2 regions of the Bacillus sp. JJ1122 genome follow, and region 1 is predicted to be linked to the other one. Evidence: predicted binding sites of a transcription regulator. Region 1 holds the regulator's gene; the other holds the start of a gene.
What was found. Region 1 encodes Rex, which represses fermentation and respiration genes when NADH is low (regulators of the CRP and FNR family bind a similar motif). Its sites were predicted from a motif close to TTGTGAAATATTTCACAA; they were not measured.
Positions count from the first base shown of each region.

Region 2: a site for Rex is predicted at 2,041-2,058, ahead of nirB (nitrite reductase large subunit NirB). Genes of this name have one in related genera too.

Region 1 is NZ_JBALQL010000028.1:16,223-21,525, forward strand. It holds gene groES (co-chaperone GroES) at 1-74, opposite strand, end outside; gene V7201_RS16950 (CPBP family intramembrane glutamic endopeptidase) at 509-1,240, shown strand; gene V7201_RS16955 (YdiK family protein) at 1,244-1,444, shown strand; gene V7201_RS16960 (redox-sensing transcriptional repressor Rex) at 1,476-2,132, opposite strand; gene moaC (cyclic pyranopterin monophosphate synthase MoaC) at 2,160-2,654, opposite strand; gene V7201_RS16970 (ABC-F family ATP-binding cassette domain-containing protein) at 2,824-4,752, shown strand.
Region 2 is NZ_JBALQL010000007.1:49,495-54,797, reverse strand. It holds gene nirB (nitrite reductase large subunit NirB) at 1-1,943, opposite strand, end outside; gene V7201_RS06215 (M2 family metallopeptidase) at 2,253-3,854, shown strand; gene V7201_RS06210 (SIR2 family NAD-dependent protein deacylase) at 4,143-5,303, opposite strand, start outside.

The DNA.
Region 1 (5,303 bases):
ACGATACCGCTTGCAGTTTTTTCTTCAGACTCAACAAGCTCAATAATAATGCGATCACCTAATGGCTTGATCAAGTGAATCAACCTCCTCAAATATATGTAGATTAGTTTTTTATTAGCACTCTCCTCAATCGAGTGCTAACACAATTTCTATATTAATGAATCTCTATTTTTTTTGCAAGCATGAAGTCCAATTTTTTTTATAAATTTTATATAAGGTTCCATGCCAGAAATCCAGTGACAGCAAGGACTATATTTCGTTCCCTTTCTCCAATGTCCGACAGCAGATTTCTTCAAATTTTATTATTAAGCTTGTTTAAAAAAGACCACCTTAAAGAGTATGCGGCCCCCGCGGAAATTTAACCAATTATTTTAAGCAGCATCCTGCGATTTGAACTTTCAAGCTGCTTACTAGTAAAATGGAGAGATAACATTGCGGAACTTTTATCATATTAAAACGTATATAAAGTCATTACGTTTTTGAAAAGGCCTAAAAGGAGTTTTTCATATTGAAAAAAGAATACTGGTACATTATCATCGCCTATATCGTCATGCAGCTTTCAAGCCTGGTCGGCATTCCGCTCGTAGCCTTTATAGGTAAGGGTATGGGCAAAAGCCTTAAGGAAATGGAAACCCTATCGATTCCTTTCTGGCTTGTCATCAGTTTTACCCTTACATTGATCATCGTGCTGCTTATTTTACGGAAAGAATCCAAGATGCAGGCAGATTTGCGCGGAATGGCATCGCCAGCAAGCTCGGCTGCCTGGGCCGTTGCAGGGGTATTCCTGGCATTATTGGCTCAATCCTTTGCAGCCAACATTGAAAGGCTGCTCGGAATCGAAATGGGCTCTGAAAATACTCAGGAGATCATCAACCTCATTGAGAGCTTCCCTGTTGTGATTCTTGTCAGCTCGATCATCGGGCCGATTTTGGAAGAAATCGTCTTCCGTAAAATTATCTTCGGAAGCCTTCATAAGAAAATGAACTTCTTTTTTGCCGCATTGATCAGTTCAGTGATTTTTGCGCTTGCTCATATGGAGCCCGAGCATGTCATCCTTTATTCGGCCATGGGCTTTACCTTTGCATTCCTTTATGTAAAAACTAAGCGCATCATCGTTCCAATCATCGCCCATGTCACAATGAATACGTTCGTTGTCCTGCTTCAATCCGTATTCAGGGAAGATATCGAGAGAATGATAAGAGAAGCAGAAAAAATTCAAAGCTTTATTGGGGGACTTTAAGTTATGAAGCAATCGCCTTTATTTTCAGGCATTGTCTACATCTTGCTAGGCAGCTTGTTCACCTACTTCGCCATCCAGAATGTCAGCGAAACCGGATGGGGATTTTTCACTTATCTCCTCGTTATGCTCGCGACCTTCGACTTCGGTTCCGGCATCCGGATGATCCTGCTCCATCTCAAACTTAAACAAATCCAGAAAAAATAGCCTCTTCATCCCGAAGAGGCTATTTTTCATATCATTCTTCTGTGTCTGTATTGGTCGGATAATGCTTTAGGAAATAAATTAATGATTGCAGTTCTACAGACAGGTCAATATGGTGAATCCTGATGGAGTCCGGTACATTCAATCGTGCAGGCGTAAAATTCAGGATTCCCTTGATATTCGCCTGGACTAATCGGTCGGTAATAGGCTGGGCTACCGCAGACGGCACGGTAAGGATGGCCACCTGTATGCCTTCCTCGACAACTTTTTTGTCCAGCTCATCCATGTGATAGACAGGCACGTCACCCATAACGGTGCCTACTTTTGCCTCATCCACATCAAAAGCTATTTCGATTTTCGTATTATTATTTTTTGAGAAATTATAATTTAAAAATGCTGTTCCAAGATTTCCGACCCCGATCAGTGCTACTTTGGTCAGCTCGTCCTGATCAAGTGTCTTTCGGAAAAATGTCAGGAGATAATTCACATTGTAGCCGTACCCCTTTTTACCTAAGGCTCCAAAATAAGAAAAATCCCTTCTGATTGTCGCTGAATCCACTTTTACCGCTTCACTTAACTCTGCAGATGAAACCCTTTGTTTACCTGAAGAATGTAAGTTCAATAAGAAACGGTAATAAAGCGGCAAGCGTTTTGCGGTTGCCTGCGGAATTTTCATAGGTTCGTTCATCATTCTCCATCCTCCACCCAATCAAAATTTCTATTTAAGCTTCTCTTCTCTCTTAAAATCGCCATTTTTCCCGCCGGTTTTTTCGACTAAATACGTCTTGCCGATCACCATGCCTTTGTCAACGGCCTTGCACATATCATAAACAGTCAGCGCACATGCTGAAGCTGCTGTTAACGCTTCCATTTCCACCCCTGTATTCCCTTTTGTTTTAACAGATGCGGTGATATTTAAAATATAGTCATTTCCATTTTGCTCCCAATCGAAGCTAAGGTCAATGCCTGTTAATGGAAGTGGATGGCACATTGGAATGATTTCCGACGTTTTCTTGGCCGCCATGATGCCCGCTACCTGTGCAACTGCCAGTACATCCCCCTTTTTCATCTTATTTTCTGTGATTCTTATATATATATCTTCATTCACAATTATGCTTGAATGGGCGATTGCCGTGCGGACCGTCACATGTTTATCACTGACATCCACCATTTTTGCTCTGCCTTCTTCGTTAAAATGCGTAAATTCTGCCATGTTCATGCTCCCTTCAAACAAATGATACACTATTTTCACAAAGTTGTGTGTGAACTTTGTTGCTGAGTTCACAAATTCCTTGTCATTCCTTGTCTTTGGTGGGTCTCATATATTGCCGAGCGTATGTGAATGGGTTACACTATCTCTAAGGCAATAGAGGTGAATAATAATGATACTATTACAAGTTAATCAGCTGACAAAATATTTCGCTGCTGATCTTATTTTATCGAATATAAAGTTTGAAATACAAACCCATGACCGTGTTGCCTTAGTCGGCCGCAACGGAGCGGGTAAATCGACTCTGCTGAAGATTATCGCCGGGCACGAGGCGCATGACAGCGGCGAAATCATCCGTCCTAAAGGGACGACAATCGGGTACCTGGCACAGAATACTGGTCTCGAATCCGAAAAAAGCATCTGGGAAGAAATGCTTGGCGTTTTTAACCATCTGCATTCCATGGAAAAAGATCTGCGCCGGCTTGAGGAAAAAATGTCAGACCCTGACATACTGACAAACCAGACTGAATATGACAGAGTTCTCAAGGAATATGATCTTTTGCAGGTCCAGTTCAAGGAGCAAGGCGGTTATCAATATGAAGCCGACATCCGCTCCGTGCTCCATGGCCTGAACTTCCATTCCTTTGATTATTCTACAAAAATATCCACATTAAGCGGAGGCCAAAAAACAAGGCTTGCTCTAGCTAAGCTCCTTTTGACCCGCCCGGATATTTTAATTCTGGATGAACCGACAAACCACCTTGATATCGACACTCTTTCTTGGCTTGAAAAATACCTTCAGGGTTATGATGGCGCAATCCTGATTGTTTCCCATGACCGTTACTTCCTTGATAAAGTCGTTAATCAGGTATATGAAATTTCCCGCCATCAGCTGGCAAAATTTCCGGGGAACTACAGCTCTTACTTAAACCAAAAAGCTGAAAACTACGAACGGGATATGAAGCTTTTTGAAAAGCAGCAGGATGAGATTTCAAAGCTCCAGGACTTCATCCAGCGAAACCTTGCTCGTGCTTCCACTACTAAAAGAGCTCAAAGCCGCAGGAAACAGCTAGAAAAGATTGACCGGATGGACAAGCCGCTTGGCGATGAAAAATCCGCCACCTTCAGTTTTCAGATTGAACGCCAAAGCGGAAACGATGTCCTTAAGGCTGATTCACTCGCTGTAGGATATAGTAATGACGTCGTTTCGGAAAATATCTCCTTCAATCTATCTCGCGGCGATAGCACTGCCTTAGTTGGACCAAACGGTGTCGGCAAATCAACCTTGCTAAAGACAATCGTTGAAAAGCTCCCTTCGATCGCCGGAAGCGTCCACTATGGTTCAAACGTATCGATCGGTTATTATGACCAGGAACAAGCTGAGCTAAGTTCAAATAAAAAGGTACTAAACGAGCTTTGGGACGAATATCCACTTAAGCCGGAAAAAGAAATTCGCACGGTTCTCGGCAATTTCCTCTTCTCAGGCGACGATGTATCAAAAATCGTTTCAACGCTCAGCGGCGGTGAAAAAGCACGTCTGGCACTCGCCAAGATGATGATGCAAAAATCCAACTTCCTGATTCTGGATGAGCCAACGAACCACTTGGATTTGGACAGCAAGGAAGTGCTAGAGAATGCACTGATCGATTACCCGGGCACAATCCTTTTCGTTTCCCACGACCGTTATTTTATAAACAGGATCGCCACAAAGGTCATTGAGCTCGACCGCACTGGCGCTACCGAGTTCCTGGGTGATTATGATTATTACATCGAGAAAAAGCTCGAACAGGAAGAGCTGAAAGCACTCGCAGAACAGTCAGCAAAAGCTTCAAGCAGCGCTGTAGATTCTTCTAAACAAGACAAAAGCTCCTATCAGCAGGATAAAGAATCAAAGAAGCTGGAACGCCAGCGCAAACGGCGCATGGAGGAAGTGGAAGCAGCGATCGAGCAGTTGGAGCTTGAAGTAGCTGAATACGAAGAACTCTTATGTGATCCTGATGTCTTCCAGGATCACGAAAAAGCAGCCGATATTAACAGCAAAATTGAATCGGCCAAAGAGAAGATCGATTTATTGATGGAAGAATGGACAGAGTTGGCTTAAGAGAGTACAAATAGAAGAGTATGTGCCGGGCGGCGAGATGTCGCCCGGTTTTTATTTGCATATAATAGTTCTATTCTCTGTCACTGGAAAGATCCTTTTGCGTTCGTCAATATATCGGGTATTTCGCCAATATATATAAATTTTCGTCTAATATATTGGATTTCCGCTAATATATTGGGTTTTCCGCCATTATAACCTCCACTATCGCCAATAAATGAGATTACTTTGTCCAAGATTTGTTAATATCAGATGCTCAACTATTTTATTCAACAATTAGCATTAGAGGTTTTGAGGGAGCACGATTGATTTACTAGATTTTTAATAAAAAAACCTTGTCATTTAATAAAAAATCTATATTAATCCACAAAAAAAGTCCCAGATGAATTCCGGGACTTTTTGTTCACAAAGTTATTCACATAAGAAAGATTGATTTATGGCTTATCCAGAGACTTTTCCACATTATCCACAAAATAAGCGTAATTTATCCACATTATACACAGAAACACACAAAATCCAACAAGATATCCACAAGAAAATCAGAAAATTTATTT
Region 2 (5,303 bases), on a different contig from region 1:
TGGGTGCCATAGCGGCAGAACTTTGCCCCGACACAGGTTTTGACGGTACGGAGTGTTTTTCCGTATGCATAGCCTGAAGGCATTCCGAGTTCTTCCCACATCGCCGGCAGGTCTTCGTTTTTCACTCCAAAAAGTCCGATCCGCTGCCCGCCAGTCAATTTGACGAGCGGAACATCGTATTTTTCCGCAACCTCTGCGATTTTTTTTAGGTCTGCTGCAGTTGTAACTCCTCCGTACATCCTTGGCACCACTGAATAGGTACCATCCTTCTGAATGTTGGCGTGCATCTTTTCATTGACCAGCCTTGAGTCGCGCTCATCCTTGTAGCCATCGAAATGGATCATTCCGAGGTAGTAGTTGATCGCCGGGCGGCATTTGGAGCAGCCTTCTTCCTGCTTCCAGCCAAGGACATTCATGACTTCCCTTACATTTGTCAGCCCTTTCGCCTTTATTTCCGCCACTACTTCGTCCCTGCTCATCGTTGTACAGCCGCAAATGGCTGCTTTTTTAGATGATGTATCGTACTGGTCGCCAAGCGTATGGGCCAGAATATCCGAGATCAAGGATTTACAGCGTCCGCATGAACGTCCGGCGTTCGTGCAGGCTCCGACTTCATCGACCGTTGTGAGTTCATTCACGCGGATCGCTTCAACGATCGTTCCTTTTGAGACACCATTGCAGCCGCACACCAGTTCATCGGCTGCCATCGCCGCCACATCGCTGGCATCACCACCGCAGCAGCAGCCTCCCGCTTCAAGGATGGATACGCTCGTCATGCCGTTGACGTCTTCTTTTTTGGTCAGCATCCTGAACAGACGATTGCTATCCTTCGTATCCCCGTACAGGACGATACCAGCAATGCGGTTGTCGCGAATAACGATTTTCTTGTAGACACCGTCAAATTCGTTATGAACCTTGATTGATTTTGTTCCCGGATCATCGCCAATTTCTCCGGCGGAGAACAGGTCGCAGCCGGAAACCTTCAGCTGGGTACCGCAAATGGTTCCTTCATATGGAGCGGTTTCCACTCCAGCAAGATTCGCCGCCAGTACCTTTCCCTGTTCGTATAATGGCGCAACAAGGCCATAGACGATTTCTCTGTGTTCTGCGCATTCTCCAACAGCATAAATATTCGGGATGTCTGTTTCCAGATAATCATTGACAACAATACCGCGATTCACGTAAATTCCGCTATCCTTGGCAAGCTGGACATTCGGGCGGATGCCCACGGCCATGACAACAAGATCGGCTGCCACTTCGGAGCCATCCGCAAACCGGAGCCCTGTTACCCGTTCATCGCCGAAGATTTCAGCGGTCTGCTTCTCAAGCAGGAAGTTCATCCCTTGGGTTTCCAATTCTTTTCTCAGCATTTCAGAAGCAGTGGCATCCAATTGCCTTTCCATCAAGTATGGCATGAGGTGGACGACATCCACTTCCATCCCCAGATTGAGGAGGCCTCTTGCTGCTTCCAATCCAAGGAGACCGCCCCCGATGACAACCGCCTTCTTAAAATGCTGTGAATTTTTGATCATCATTTCACAATCATGGATATCACGAAAACCGACAACGCCTTTTTTTTCAGCACCAGGCACTGGTAAAATAAATGAACTGGAACCAGTCGCAATGATCAATTCGTCGTATTCAGCAATCCGCCCTGCACTAGAAATGACTTGTTTATTATCCTTGTCTATTTTTACAATCTCTTCGCCAACAAAAAGCTTGATACCATTGTTCTTATACCAATCCCAGTCGTTCATGATAATGTCCTCAATAGTCTTATCACCCTGAAGGACTGTAGACAACATGATCCGGTTGTAATTCGTGTGCGGTTCGTTTCCAAAAATCGCAATCTCGTATGCTTCACGATTAAGCTTCAACAGTTCCTCTATTGTCCTGACTCCTGCCATCCCGTTGCCAATCATGACCAGTTTCTTCTTTTCCATTTTTCGTTCCTCCCACTATTGATCTTATATATGGAATTTTTAGGATAGATATTGTTTTCTCTATGTCTTAAATTGTATTACTGAAGGAGGATAAAATTTGTGAAGTTCGTCACATTCTGAATTAGTTTGTTCAGAACTTCACAAATATGTCAAACTAACAAGGGACAAATCCCTTCCTTCTTTAAATAGACGGAAGCAGCAGGAACGTCCTCACTTTTTTAAAATTTTTATAACCTTTTAAAGGTTTAAGATTATCTTTAAAGAATACTTAATAAAGTTACTATTGCGGTAATTAAAGATGGAAAGGTAGTGATACATTTGGAAACCCTGCAAACATTTTTAAAAGAGATCAATGATCAGATGCAAGGATTATATAAAGATGGGACTCAAGCAAGCTGGATGGCCCAAACAACTGGAGACCCTGAGTGGGCTGCTAAATTAAGTGAAGCAGAGACTCGATACAATCTTTTATTCTCTTCAAAAGATACATACGAGAAAACAAAGCATTTTCTAGCAACGGAAAATTTAACGGAGATCGAAAAACGTCAGCTTCAACTTCTGCTAAGTGAAATGCAAGGTAACCAACTTCCTGAAGAAGTGATTGCTGATTTATCCAAACGCTCTTCAGAACTAAATTTATTATTTAACACATACTCACCTGAAGTGGATGGCAAGAAGTATTCTGCCAATGATATTCGAGAGGTATTGGTTAATAGTGATGACCAGGAATTGCGCAAAAAAGTATGGTTTGCCAGTAAGGAGGTTGGCAAAGTCGTAGAACAAGGCCTGCTTGAGCTTGTGAAGAAGCGCAATGAAGCTGCACGGCTGCTTGGTTATGATAACCATCATCAGATGGGCTTTGCTCTTCAGGAACTTGACCGTGACGAGGTATTCGCTATTTTCAACGAACTTATTGCTCAATCAGATGAAGCCTACCGGTCGATGAAGAAAGAACTAGATGAACGTTTAGCAACTAGCTTTGGGATTAATCCAGAGGATATACGCCCTTGGCATTATGTCGATCCCTTTTTCCAAGAGGCACCACCCTCTGATTCAACTAATCTAGATCCTTTTTACCAAGGGAAGGATATTCTCCAAATCACAACCGATACGTTTAACTCAATGGGAATCGAAATTGATGACCTATATGCAAAAAGCGATTTGTTCCCTAGAGAAAAGAAAAACCCGACAGCCTTTTGCACGGATATTGACCGCGAAGGAGATGTTCGTGTCCTTTGCAACTTAGCGGAAGATGCCTATTGGATGGAAACGAACCTGCATGAGTTTGGCCATGCAGCATATTTCAAATATATAGACTCCAGCCTTCCATTCGGATTACGTACAGTAAGTCATACCTTAACAACCGAAGCGATCGCGATGTTATTTGGAAAAATGGGCAAAGACCCTCGTTGGTTAAAGCGCTTCTTACAGGTTGATGAAGCAACAGTTAATGGTCTTGTTCCTGAATTAGAAAAGTACCAACAGTTACAAATGCTTATTGCAGCAAGATGGATTATTACCTTTGTATTTTTTGAAAAAGAACTGTACGAAAATCCCGATCAAGATTTAAACGCTTTATGGTGGAAAACAGTAAATGAAGTTCAGCTAGTCACTCCTCCTGATGAAACGGATCATCCCGATTGGGCTGCAAAAATTCATTTTACACTCGCACCTGTTTATTACCAAAATTATTTACTTGGAGAATTAATGGCTGCACAACTTCTTCGTCATATTGAAACGAAGATTTCTCCTGAATTTTTCACAAAAGAAACGGGAGAAATGCTCATCAACCAATTCTTCAAACCAGCCGCCCTTTATGACTGGAATGAAAAAATCAGCCGTGTAACCAGTGAAAAATTAAGCCCAGCACACTTTGTTGATGTTTATTGCAAAGCTCAGGTGAAAAGTTAAATTGTAAAAAAGGATAGCCAGGCCCACAGGGTCTAAGCTATCCTTTTCCTATTAGTTTGCTGATTCATTTTTAAGTTAGCTATACTGAAGAATGACTTAGAACAAAATAAAATGAACTTAGCGCTCAACTAAGTTCATCAGACTCGAAATTTTTTCCTTATCCAGATACAGAATCTTGATTAATTTATTCCCACTTTAATCCTCAATTTTAATAACACCTTATTTTCAAGTTTTTTTTTGGCTCCATTTATGATAAGGTTCACCGTGATGTACCTAAATGAGGTTTTTTCAATCTTCCTTTACTAAATCTTTTAACCTGCGCTGTAGATTACTTAAGATATTTTGCTTAGAATAATGATATAACTGATTAATAGTTTCTTCGGGTATTTCCTTTTTTCTTATATGCCAGGAATCCGTAGCATCCCAGCTATCCCCGTAGACTTTTCTTGTCTTACTAGCACTTACATAATACAAAACTCTATCTAATGATTGGGATATTATTTGAAATAACCGTGGCGACATCTTTTTATAATTATAATTGACAATAACATCTAAAATAATATTTAAATATTTATCGTACATATTAAATGCTCCATTTTCTGATGTCTTTTCCCAGACCTTATCCATACACACTGTAAGGAACTGTATATATGGAGAAATCATATGATGCTCAAATCTAGATAATACGTCAATTAATTTTAATCTGACTTCTCTTTTATCAATAAAGGATTGTACAAATTCTTCATTCTCTCCTTCGAGTCTTCCTATTAACTCACTTAATTGAACTAGTTGTTTGTCATATTCTTCTTGTTTGTTAATAATATAGACTATTAACTCATTTAAAAATTCTTCCAAGTCACTTATTTCGATAATTATATTTCCATTCTCATCTCTGTAAGCTTCCTCTATTGGTGAGGATGTCCAAAGAGCTTGTATAATTTCATAAGGGTATTCATTTTCTTCTGTGTAAATATTTTTTGACCAATCAACTGCCGATAAAACATTTACATCCCCTAATCCATAACCCAAAATTAAGGTAGTTGATTCTCTAATTGTCATTGCTAACTTAGCCTGCCTATATTCATTAGGTCTAAAAAGTGGTATATAATCTTCCTGCGTAATAATAATTGATTCCGAATCTAATCTAGTCCCATGTAGATGGTAAATGGGAATAATATTTTTAGGAGCAGATAAATAATTCATCGGACTAAGACTCTTGCTCTTTCCCGTAAGAATAGTTTCAAGAACTAAATCATAGTTTGTGGTAACTATCCATGAAGGGTTTAAGATATCAAAGATTTCTCTAAACTCTAATGTCCTTTCTTCACTCGGGAGCCAGTTAGATAAATTACAAATTTCTTTTTTAAATATACGTTTAGCTTCAACATAAGCGATACTCCGCTTAATCGCTAACCTTTTACAAATTAAAGTGGCTAACTCAGGTAATGA